Regions from separate parts of the Methylobacterium sp. FW102-HT35C08 genome, predicted to be linked through region 1. Evidence: riboswitches for the same ligand, from Rfam matches in the RefSeq annotation. Region 1 holds a riboswitch; each other region holds the start of a gene.

Evidence for each region. Region 1 has a riboswitch for cobalamin ahead of AC3WSN_RS11875 (TonB-dependent receptor). Riboswitches for the same ligand answer to the same signal wherever they lie in the genome.
Region 2: another riboswitch for cobalamin. It lies ahead of AC3WSN_RS08795 (TonB-dependent receptor); the one in region 1 lies ahead of AC3WSN_RS11875 (TonB-dependent receptor).
Region 3: another riboswitch for cobalamin. It lies ahead of AC3WSN_RS29785 (CbtB domain-containing protein); the one in region 1 lies ahead of AC3WSN_RS11875 (TonB-dependent receptor).

The regions. Positions count from the first base shown of each region.
Region 1 is NZ_JBYTCL010000002.1:2,494,975-2,499,014, reverse strand. It holds gene AC3WSN_RS11885 (RluA family pseudouridine synthase) at 1-59, opposite strand, end outside; gene AC3WSN_RS11880 (HigA family addiction module antitoxin) at 285-659, opposite strand; cobalamin riboswitch at 1,041-1,236, shown strand; gene AC3WSN_RS11875 (TonB-dependent receptor) at 1,514-3,700, shown strand; gene AC3WSN_RS11870 (PepSY domain-containing protein) at 3,694-4,040, shown strand, end outside.
Region 2 is NZ_JBYTCL010000002.1:1,847,023-1,851,062, reverse strand. It holds gene AC3WSN_RS08810 (hypothetical protein) at 1-358, opposite strand, end outside; gene AC3WSN_RS08805 (hypothetical protein) at 654-854, opposite strand; gene AC3WSN_RS08800 (cell wall hydrolase) at 1,087-1,671, opposite strand; cobalamin riboswitch at 1,923-2,118, shown strand; gene AC3WSN_RS08795 (TonB-dependent receptor) at 2,226-4,040, shown strand, end outside.
Region 3 is NZ_JBYTCL010000002.1:6,217,045-6,221,084, reverse strand. It holds gene AC3WSN_RS29795 (DNA polymerase III subunit chi) at 1-58, shown strand, start outside; gene AC3WSN_RS29790 (S10 family peptidase) at 60-1,649, shown strand; cobalamin riboswitch at 1,725-1,919, shown strand; gene AC3WSN_RS29785 (CbtB domain-containing protein) at 1,954-2,136, shown strand; gene AC3WSN_RS29780 (CbtA family protein) at 2,153-2,890, shown strand; gene AC3WSN_RS29775 (DUF1636 family protein) at 2,883-3,284, shown strand; gene cobW (cobalamin biosynthesis protein CobW) at 3,281-4,040, shown strand, end outside.

The DNA.
Region 1 (4,040 bases):
TTGCCGGCCTGTGGCTTACGCCCCTTCGGGCCGCCGCTTCTGGGAGGTCGTGTGTTCATGGTTCCGCCGGCACCCGTCACCGCCTCGGACGGGACGTCCGGGCGCATAGGCCGCGGCGTCGCGGACGTCGGGACCGATGGGGTTGCCCGGCTGTAGCACCGCCCCGGCGCAGCGGCAAAGGCGGAGAGAGGGACGGGAGCGGCGTGAATAAACCGGTCTCGTCCGTCCGCGCCGAAAACGCGCCGCTTCTTGCGGCGTCTATGCGCCGTGGGTTCGGACGAACCTCAGCCGAACACGTGCCCACGTCGGATGATCGTCGGGGGCGGAGCGCTCGTTTCCTGAGCCTCCGATGCAGCCAAGTGGGATCTTGCCTTGGCGGCGAGTTCGCTCCGGAGGTTCTGACAGCGCTTGCGCACGTCGGCGATGTCGAACTGGGCCTGCATCTCCATCAAGGTCTCCATTTCGACCCCGAACACCGTCTCGATCCGTAGAGCCAGTTCCGGAGACAGCGCGGCCTCCTCATTGAGGAAATCGAACAGCGTTTGACGCGGCACATCGAGCAATCCGGCTGCGTCCATGACGGTCAAGTTGCGCGGCTCGACGATATTCCGCCGCACATATCCACCCGGGTGGCCGGGATTTTCCAATCTATAGCTCATCTCTATCGGCCCTCCTTTACTGGTCCCCGTTCGAAAGCGCTACCGACCCGCTCTAATCCAAGACCTGTGTTCGGATAATCCCGATCCTTCCATCGGCACGACACGCGTTCAGTACGCAGCAGCACGTAAAAAGTTCCAAGAGCATACTACGGGATCGAACGTCTTCATTTCTGGTTTAATATAAAAAATACTCGATGTATTGCTTATTATTGAGAGTCTATATCATTATAAACAGAAAGTTACTATCAGTATGCGCCTCTTCACCCTCGCGCGCTGTGGGCACGAAGCCCGCCATCGCCGTCTGATCTGCCCCCATGAGAACCGACAGGGTCCTCGGCCCACGCCGCCACCGCGTTCGGCTTGACGCGGATGAACCGTAAGGCCAAGCTTATCGGCGACGGTTCCCTTCGGGGATCAAAAGGGAACGCGGTGAGGGGCTCGCCCCGAGGCCGCGGCTGTCCCCGCAACTGTAAGCGGCGAGCCCTTCACCACCACGTCACTGGGTCACTGACCCGGGAAGACGGTGCGAGGGCGGCGACCCGCGAGCCAGGAGACCTGCCGTCAGCCGTGGTCACACGCGAAACGCGCTGGGCGGGGTTGTCCTGGCGGGTGTCGAGACGCCCGTGCACCCGCGCGGTCGGCGAGACCTCGTTCGCGGTGACGTGCCACAGCAAGCGCGCCCGCGACACCGCTCCCGATGCCCGTCCTGACCGTATCGATCGCCTTTGGGGTAGCCGCACGCACCTGCGCGTCTGCGCCCACCGAGCTTCCGATGATTCCGAGCAATTGTAATGTTATTACACTGCTTGTAGGACGAGCCGGCTGGCCCGCGCCGCGCACGGACCTCCTCTGCCATGTCACCTACGAACAATCGCACGAGATCGGGCGGGCCCGCACCGCTCTGCGGCGTGCTCCTCGCGCTCTTCGCGAGTACCGCTGCCGCGCAGGAAACCGTCACCCTCGACCAGCTCTCGGTTGAGGGGGAGGGTGGCGGCTCGGACCGTGCCGTCCCGAACAGCCTCAACCTGCGCACCCGTGACCGGACCGCGAGCCGGATCGGCCTGACGCCCCTGGAGACGCCGGCCAGCCTCGACATCGTGTCGGGCGAGACCGCGCGGCTGCGCGGCCAGGACACGATTGCCGAGGCCGTGACCCAGGACGCCACCGGCATCACCACGATCGCCGCCCCCGGCAACGGCAACGGCGCGTTCACGTCCCGCGGCTTCGCCGGCCCGAACTCGATCCAGCAGCTCTACGACGGCACGCGCTTCTACGTGGGCGCCAACACCGTAACCTTCCCGTTCGATACCTGGAACGTCGAGCGGATCGAGGTGCTGCGCGGGCCGTCCTCGGTGCTCTACGGCGACGGCGCCATCGGCGGCGTCATCAACGTGGTGCCCAAGAAGCCGGTCTTCGTGCCGATCAACGCCGCGCGCGCGGTGGTGGGCACCGACGGCGTCGCGCGCCTCGCCCTCGATTCCGGCGGCGCGCTTGGCCAAGCGGAGTTCGGCGACACCTTCGCGTACCGCCTCAACGTCAGCGGCAACCGCGCCGACGGCTGGATCCGCCCCGAGGGCGATTTCCGCAACCTCGCGGTCTCGGCTGCCCTGCTGTTCCAGCCGAGCCCGGACCTGGCGTTCACGCTGAGCCACGACCTCGGCTACCAGGAGCCAGCCCGCTATTGGGGCACGCCGCTAGTCGAGGGGCGGATCCCGGACCTGATCCGGTTCAACAACTACAACGTCCGCGACGCGAAGATCACCTGGGCCGACAACTGGACCCAGCTCAAGACCGAGTGGTCGCCCTCGGCCGACATCACGGTGCGCAACACCGCCTACCGGCTCACCAGCCGGCGCCACTGGCTCGACGTCGAGCAGTATTCCTACAATCGCGGCACTGGGCTGGTGGACCGGGGCGACTATCTAGAGATCTACCACAGCCAGGAGCAGGTCGGAGACCGGCTCGACGCGACGTTCCGGGGCAGCCTCTTCGGCTTCGCCAACCAGTTCGTCGCCGGGTCCGACGTGAACCACATCGACTTCCGGCACACCAACAACTTCTATTTCGACGCTCCGACAACCAGCGTACCGCTCACCGGCTACGATCCGGGCTTCTTCCCGCAGAACGGCCGGGCGCGTCCGGCCTACGCCACGCAGACGAGCCAGGCCTCGGTCTTCGCCGAGGACCGGGTAATCCTGTCGGAGAAGCTGTCGTTCCTCACGGGCGTGCGCCTCGACGTGCCGACGCTGCACCGGGAGGATCTGCAGACGGGCTCGCGGTTCGAGAAGACCTACCGGGCGCTGGGCTACCGGTTCGGCCTCGTCTACAATCCGACGCCGGACAGCGCGCTCTACGCCCAGTACAGCTTCGCCACCGACCCGGTGAACAGCCTGATCACCCTGTCGCAGTCGCTCGCGGGGTTCCAGCTCGCCACCGGCACGCAGGTCGAGGTCGGCGCCAAGGGGCTCGCCTTCGACGGCGCGCTGGAATGGACCGTCGCCGGCTACCGCATCGTCAAGGACAATTTGATCTCGGCCGTGCCAGGGCAGCCGACCCTCTCGACGCAGGTCGGCCAGCAATCGTCGCACGGGTTCGAGCTGGCGCTGGGCTGGCATTTCGCCCCGGGCTGGCGGCTCGACGGCAACCTCGCGCTCCTGCACGCGCAGTATGACAAGTTCGATCAATCGGTGAACGGTGCCACAATCTCGTATGCCGGCAACCAGCCGATCGATGTGCCCGAACGCGTGGCCAACCTCTGGCTGACCTGGGACGTTGCGCGCGACTGGACCGCCCGGATCGGGCTGCAGAATGTGGGCCAAGTCTACAGCGACTTCGGCAACACGGCGCGGCGGCCGGCCTACAACCTCGTCAACCTCGTCCTCGACCATCAGGTCACCGCGGAATCCCGCTTGTCCCTGCGGGTCTACAACCTGTTCGACAAGGTCTACGCGATCAGCGGCAACGCCGTGAACGGGGCCGGCACCAACTGGCTGCTCGGGCGGCCGCGCTCGGTCGAGGTCGCCTACACGGTGACGTGGTGAGGCTGTCGCGGCGGATCGGGAAGGCGGCCCGGCGCTTCCTGCTGCTGTTCCATCGCTGGTCCGGGATCGTCATGGGGCTGCTTTTCGCCGCATGGGTCGGCTCCGGGCTGGTGATGCTCTACGTGCCCTTCCCGACGCTCACCGAGGCCGAGCGTCTGGCGCGGCTTGCGCCGCTCGTCTGGGACCACGTCGCGGTCGCGCCGGACGAGGCGCTCCGCGCCGGCGGCCTCTCGGGCGTCCCGGCCGCCTTCGACCTGGAAATGCGGGGCGCCGAGCCCGTCTACCGCATCGCCGGCCGCGACGGCGGCCGGGCAACGGTCTCGGCGCGGACAGGTGAGCG
Region 2 (4,040 bases), 650 kb from region 1:
CTGGGTTCAGCTGCGCCTCGACGAAACTCAACTTGCTCAGATCAATCAACAAGAAGTAAACACCGTTCTGGCACTTGATTGCATTGCGTGGCGTGCGCTCATTCAACCGCGGGGATGCGGGTTGGCACTCGTAATAATCGGAGCGGCCAGCGGAGATCACGGTCAGCAGTCCGCCACTGGAGACGAGCGAGAACGTTCGGGGCTTGCGCGGCGCCTTCACGCCCTCCGCCGCGCCTGCCATATCCAGGCCGACCGACACGTCCTCCGTACAGGTCAGCGGGCGGCGCAACTGAGAGGCCGACGGCGCGATGCTCAGCAGGAGGAGCGCGCCAGCGAGCGCTACCCGTTTGGCGATCATCGGTGGGGTGCCCATGATTCGTGGGTAGTTTCTACCGACAAGCTAGGCTGCTGTACGCGGGTGTAAATGCCGCAGGCCCAAGTAGAATCCTTGATCAACAGATATGGCGCGACATTCGATCTCTTCCCGTCGGTGATTTCCGATCGAACGAGGCGCCGGAGCGGAATTCGGCCCTACAGTGCTGCGGCTGGCCGCAGGTCATGGATCTGATATGCCTCTACGCGGCGGAAGACGTCGCGATTCAGGCGTCTCGGTCATCGTGAGACGGCCCAGGGGCCGGACCGCTTCCGAGCCGTCAGTCGTCGGCCGCGTCATCGGACGTTTCCGGATTGTCATTGGCGGCGCCCGCCTCGCGTTTCGCCGCAATCTCCCGGCCGATCTCTAGCAGCAGCAAGCGCGACAGGTGCTGCATCATCGGCGTGCCGTGCAGGGCCATCAGCCGATGTGCTCGGATGGCCGCGCGCGCCATGCGGTCGAAACCATCCTCGTTGGACATGGCGGCGGGGTCGCTCAGTTGAATGCGAGCATACAACCTAAAGGCTAGGCTTGAGTTCGATCGCGGCCTCGGAAAGTGCTCGGCCTCGCGCGTCGATCCGGATCTCCTCGGCGGACGCCGCTCGTGTCCGGCCGCAGGCTTCGATGGGCCCGGGCCGGACGTCCCGGAGACGCCGGACCGGAGAGATGCTGTCGACCCGCGCGCACGATGTCTCGCTACCGCGCGCTCGGCTTTACGGCGTGGGCGCTCCCGGTGCGGCCGCATAGGTCGAGACAGAGGCCGGCAATTGCGCCTTCTCGCGCTGGGCCGATCGTGAATCGCGCTTCTCATAGAAGGCGTTGCCGCCGGCGACAGCCACGTAATGCATGTTGTTGTAGGGGAAGTGCCGGCCCGCGGTGTGGAAGTACATCGCCTTCCCGACCTTCGGGTGCCGCTCGCCTGCCAGGACGGCGTCGGCCGCATCGGCGACCTTCTGGAGGTCCTTGTCCTGCATCGGCTTGGTCAGGACGCCCGGAGCGAACTGTCCCGGCTGGCCCACCACGGCGCAGATGCCGCCCGGGAAGATCGCGTTCTCCAGCCGATTCATGACAACGGTGCCGACGGCGATCAGCCCATCCCCGTCGCTGCGGTTCGACTCGAAATACATGGCCCGACCGAGACAATCGCGCTCGGCATCGCTGACGACCATCGGCGGCTTGTGGCCCGGAATCGACCCTGTCGTGAGCACCGGCGCGCCAGTATTGCAGGCGCCCAGGGTGCAGGTCATCGCGATGACACCCAGGACAGGAGCAATCTTCGTCCTCTCGCTACCCTGCATGCATCTGCGCTCCGTGCTCCTTCAGCCTCGTTCCGCCACGCGGCGGCCGCCCTGTTCGGGCCGGCGCCTCTCACCGACCTGGCGTCGGCCAAGCTTGACTGCACGTTCACGGCGATGATGTGGCGACGGCCAGCTGCACGGCTCAGGTCTCTGGCCTGGTCGGGCAGCCGAGGCGCGGGCACGGCGGTGTCGTGCGCAGGCCACAGCGCGCGTGAACCCGGGCCGGCCCGTTGACCTGCTCCGGGCGCACGACCCATGGTGCCCGCGACGGTTCCCCTCGGGGATCAAAAGGGAATGCGGTGCGGGTTCGACCCAAAGCCGCGGCTGCCCCCGCAACTGTAGCGGTGAGCCTTCGCGTCACCACGTCACTGGGCGGCCTCGCCCGGGAAGACGACGCGAGGGCGGCGACCCGCGAGCCAGGAGACCTGCCGTCTGCCGTGGTCACACGCGAGGTCCGCCGGGCGGGGTGTCCCGGGGGATGCCGGAGACGGTCGCGGGAGCGGCCGGCACGGCCTCGTTCGCGGTGACGTGCCACTGCCGCCGCCCGAGGTCCCGTGTCCCGTCCGTCCGTGCGCTCCGCGCTCCCAGCCCTTGCCGCCTTGGCAGCCCTGACGTCCGCCGCCTCCGCCCAGGACCGGTCCGGCCCCGTCTCCGGCGCCGAGACGCAGCTCGAAGAAATCTCGGTGACCGCCGAGCCGACGGTCCCCGCACGGATCGGCTTGTCGGCGAGCGCCGGGTATGTCGGCGGCACGACCGGGATCGGCGGCCCGCTGCTCACCGTGGACTCGGCCAGCGCCGGCGTGATCACGGGCGCGCAGCTCAACAGCCGGCCGGTGACGCGCCCCGGCGAGGTGCTGGAGGCGGTGCCGGGTCTGATCGTCACCCAGCATTCCGGGGAGGGGAAGGCCAACCAGTACTTCCTGCGCGGCTTCAACCTCGACCACGGCACCGATATCGCCATCAGCGTCGACGGCATGCCGGTGAACATGCGCACCCACGCCCACGGGCAGGGCTACGCCGACCTCAACTTCCTGATTCCGGAGCTTGTCGGCGCAGTCGCGTTCCAAAAGGGGCCATACTTCGTGCGTGACGGCGACTTCGCCTCGGCGGGCTCGGTGCGGATCGACTATCTCGACACGACCGCCAAGAACCTCGCCCTGACCTCGATCGGCTCGTTCGGCTACAAGCGGGCCCTGTCGATCACGACCGTGCCGCTCGGGGAGGGCAACCTCCTCCTAGCAGGCGAAGCTCAGGTCTACGATGGCCCTTGGGTGGTCCCGGACGCGCTGCGCAAGATCAACGGGGTGGCCCGCTACAGCCAGGGCACGGCGCTGAACGGGTTCTCGATCACCGGCATGGCCTACGCGGCCCGCTGGACCGCCACCAACCAGATCCCGGAGCGCGCCGTGGGGGAAGGGCTGATCGGCCGCTACGGCACGCCCAATCCCACGGATGGCGGCGACAGCGGACGCTTCTCGCTCTCGGGACGGTTCAGCGCGACGGACGAGACCGGCGTGACGCGGGCCTCGGCCTACGTGATCCGCTATCAGATGAACCTGTTCAACGACTTCACCTATTTCCTCAACGATCCCGTCAGCGGCGACCAGTTCCACCAGCGCGACCAGCGCATCCTCGGCGGCGGCGAGGTGCTGCACATCTTCCAGGGGGACCTGTTCGGCCGACCGCTGGAGGTCGAGATCGGCGCGCAGACCCGCACCGACTCGATCCGGGTCGGCCTGTTCAACACCGCCTCCCGCCAGTACCGCGCGACCGTGCTCGACGACCGGGTGCTGGAGTCGAGCGGTGCCCTCTACCTGGACACGCGGGTGCGCTGGACCGAGTGGCTGCGCACGAGCGTGGGCGTGCGCGCCGACGGCTACTTCGCCGATGTCCGTTCGGACACGCTGGCCAACTCGGGCAAGGCGACCGACGGGATCGTCAACCCGAAGCTCGGGCTCGTGCTCGGTCCCTGGCTCGACACCGAGTTCTACGTGAATTACGGCGGCGGCTTCCACTCGAACGACGCGCGCGGCGTCACCGCCACGGTGGATCCCGCGAGCCCCCTGTTCAACATCACCCGCTCGCCGTTCCTGGTGCCCTCCACGGGCTACGAGGTGGGCCTGCGCAACCGCTCGCTCCCTGGGCTTGAGACGAGCCTCGCCCTGTTCCGGCTCGACTTCGCGTCCGAGAACATCTTCCAGGGCGATACCGGCACCACCGAGCCGAGCCGTCCGACCCGGCGCTTCGGGGTCGAGTGGACGAACCGCTACGCGGTGACGCCCTGGCTCTCGCTGGAGGGCGATCTGACGATCACCAATGCCCGGTTCTCCAGCTACGACCCGGTGGGCAACCGGGTTCCGGAGACGCCC
Region 3 (4,040 bases), 3.7 Mb from region 1:
CCACGCGGTCGCCTACTGGCAGCAGGACGATTCGGGCCGCTGGAACAAGAAGGCGTAACGTGCACCTCAGCCAATGCCTCGCGCGTGCCGCTCTCGTTGCCGTCCTGATCCTCGAGGCGCCGCTGGCGGGGGTCGCCCAGGATGCGCCGCACGATTTTCGGCCGTCGGAATCCAGGCAGGCGCCGAGAGGGCCGGAAGGCCGCCGTCTGCCGCCGGACTCGACCACGCGGCACAGCCTCACCCTGGCGAACGGCAAGAGCCTCGACTTCACCGCCACGGCCGGCAGCCTGCCCCTCGTCGACGAGGCCGGGAAGCTGCAGGCCGAGATCGCCTACGTGGCCTATACGGTCGCGCCGGAAGTCGGTCGCGAGCGCCCCGTCACCTTCGCGGTGAATGGCGGGCCCGGCGCGGCTTCCGCCTATCTCAACATCGGGGCGATCGGACCCTGGCGACTGCCCACGGGCGGCGACAGCATCAGCCCCTCGCAACCGGTCGCGCTCACGCCCAATGACGGGACGTGGCTCGGCTTCACCGATCTGGTCTTCATCGACCCGGTCGGGACCGGCTACAGCCGCGCTGCGGACGGCAACGGCAAGGCCTATTGGAACATCGATTCCGACGCCTCGACCCTAGCCGCGGTCATCGCGCGCTACCTGCGCGTCAACGACCGGATGGCCAGCCCGAAATTCTACGTCGGCGAGAGCTACGGCGGTTTCCGCGGGCCGCTCATCACCGAGAAGCTTCAAGACGATATCGGGGTCGGCCTGTCCGGGATGGTGCTGCTCTCGCCGGTTCTGGACTTTGCGTGGCTGGAAACGCCGCGTGCCAACCCCTGGGGCTACGTCCTGAAGCTGCCCTCCCTGGCGGCCGGCGCCCTGGAGCGGTCCGGCACAATCCCGACCCCGGCGCTCCTGAAGGACGCCGAATCGTACGCCTCGGGCGCCTATCTGGCGGACCTGCTCAAGGGGCCGAGCGACGCGACCGCCGTGGCACGCATGACCGAGCGGGTCGCACCCCTGGTCGGGCTCGATGCCGCCCTGGTGCGGGCGCAGGCCGCGCGCCTGTCGACCCGCAGCGTCCAGCGCGAGATCGACCGCGCCGAGGGTCGCGTGACCAGCGCTTACGATACCGGCATCACCGGCTGGGATCCCAATCCGGACGCGGCCCAATCGAGCTTCGACGACCCGCAGCTGACCGCGCTGCAGGCGCCGCTGACCAGCGCAATGCTCGACCTTTACGCGCGCACTCTGAAATGGCCCGTGCCCAATATGCGCTACGAACTCCTGAACAATGCGGTGAACCGCGGCTGGAGCTGGGGGTCGGGCCGGCAGGCGCCCGAGGTGCTGTCGAACCTCAAGAGCACCCTGGCGCTCGACGGCCGTCTGCGGGTGCTGGTGGCGCACGGCTTCACGGATCTCGTGACGCCCTACTACGCCTCGAAGCTCCTGCTCGCGCAGGTCCCGGCCTACGGTGCCGGCCGCGTCAGCCTCGCGGTCTATCCCGGCGGCCACATGTTCTACACGCGGCCGGATTCCCGCGCCGCGTTCAAGGCGGATGTGGAGCGGCTCTACGCGGATGCCATGAAGGCGCGCGACTCCGGACCGGCACCGGCGGGAGCGCCCGCGGAGCGCCTCAAGGATACGCCCTGAGCGACGAGAGGCGCGCGCTCTGGATAATCCGGATCTTACCGCTCGCCACTCCGTTGTGCGCAAGCCGCCATGCGTCTACAACGGCTCCGTGACGGTGCCCCGGCAACGGGGTGAAAAGGGAATGCGGTGAGGGGCGCGAGCCTCGACTCCGCGGCTGCCCCCGCAACTGTGAGCGGCGAGCGCCTGCCAGAGCGCCACCGGAGCGATCCGGGAAGGCGGCAGGCGCGCAGAGCTGCGAGCCAGGAGACCTGCCGTCACGCCAGGATCCCGGAATGCCGCCGGTGGGGCGGCTGGAGACATGTTGATGACCACCTCGACCCTCGCCCCCGTCGCCACCGGCACCCGCTCGTCCGAGCGTTCGGTCGCCGTCGCGCTCGCGGCCTTCCTGGGCCTTGGCCTCCTGTTCATGGCGGGCTTCTCGCCGGCGATCGCGCTCCACAACGCGGCGCACGACTTCCGGCACACCCAGAACTTCCCCTGCCACTGACGCCTGCGTCGCAGGGATGATCATCCGGCTTCTGTCGGCGGCGCTCGCCGCCGGCTTCCTCGCGGCTGCCGTCGTGACGGGGCTCGAGCTCACGCTGACCTCGCCGCTGATCGTGGCGGCCGAGCGCTACGAGCGCAAGGAACCGACGCATCAGGCGGCGATCGGCCTGCCGATCGTGCTGGCGCATGGCGGGCACGACCATGCCGCGCCCGACGCCGCGCCGGAATGGCAGCCCGGCGAAGGCCTCGCGCGCATGGCGTTCACCGCGCTCGCGACCCTGGTCGGCGGCGTGGGCTACGCCCTGCTGCTCGGCGCCGTGGTGCTCGCCTGCGGGCGCGATCCGACGCCGCAGGTCGGCCTCGCCTTCGCGGTAGCGGGTTTCGCCAGCGTCGCCCTCGCCCCGGGTCTCGGCCTGCCGCCGGAACTGCCCGGCAGCGAGGCCGCGCCGCTCGCCGCACGGCAGCTCTGGTGGGTGATGACCGCCGCCGCCACAGGAATGGGCCTGTACCTGATCGGGATCCGGCGCTCGCTGATCGCGATCCTGGGCGGCCTCGTCCTGATCGTCGCGCCACACGCCGTCGGCGCGCCGCCGGCACCGGAGGGCGCGTCCGAGCTGCCCGCCGCGCTGGCCGCACAGTTCGCGGCCCGCTCGCTGGCGATCAGCTTCGTGTTCTGGATGCTGATCGGACTCGGCCTCGGCTGGGCGTGGCAGGCCTTCTCGCGCGAGACGGCAGCGGGGACCGCCCGTGTCTGAGACCGTCCTGTACGTCTGCACCACCTGCCGCCGCGAGGGTGACGACGCGGCCGGTCCCCGGGCCGGCGCGCGCCTGCTCGAGGCCCTGCGGGACCGCGCCGGCGATGCCCCGGATCTGCGGGTCGAGCCGGTCGAGTGCCTGTCGGTGTGCAAGCGCCCCTGCACGGTGGCGGTCGCCTCGGCCGACCGCTGGACCTACGTGTACGGCGACATGGATCCGGCGGCCTCCGCCGAGACCATCCTCGCCGGGCTCGCGGCCTACGCGGCGACGCCGGACGGCATCGTGCCCTGGCGCGAGCGCCCGGCCGAGTTCCGCAAGGGCGTGATCGCCCGCATCCCCCCTTTTCCGGAACCCCGCCCGCGCACCGCCGGCACCCTGGAGGCCGCGGAATGACCCTCGTGAACAAAATCCCCTGCACCATCGTCACGGGCTTCCTCGGCGCCGGGAAGACCACGCTGGTCCGCCACGTGGTGGAGAACGCCAAGGGTCGTCGCCTCGCCATCCTGGTGAACGAGTTCGGCGATGTCGGCTTCGACAAGTCGTTCCTGGCCGCCTGCGGCGTCGAGGGCTGCACTGAGGACTCCATCGTTGAGCTGCCGAACGGCTGCATCTGCTGCACCGTCGCGGACGATTTCGTGCCGGCGCTGGAGACGCTGCTGTCCCGCGCCGAGCCGCCGGAGCACATCCTGATCGAGACCTCGGGCCTCGCCCTGCCGAAGCCCCTGGTCCAGGCCTTCCAATGGCCGGCGATCCGCTCGCGGGTCACGGTCGATGGGGTCGTCGCGGTGGTCGATGGGCCGGCGGTCGCGGCCGGCGCCTTCGCGGAGGATCCGGAAGCCCTGGCCGCCCAGCGCGCGGCGGACCAGTCTGTCGATCACGACAATCCGCTTGAGGAGGTGTTCGAGGATCAGCTCCTCTGCGCCGATCTCGTGGTGCTCAACAAGGCCGACCTGATCGATGCCGCGACCCGCGCCCGCGTCCGCAGCGAGGTCGAGGGTCACTTGCCCCGCGCCGTGAAGGTGGTGGAGACCGAGAACGGCGTTATCGATCCCCTGGTGCTGCTGGGCCTCGGCGCGGCGGCCGAAGACGATCTGGCCTCGCGGCCCTCGCACCACGGCGAGGGCGAAGATCACGACCACGACGATTTCG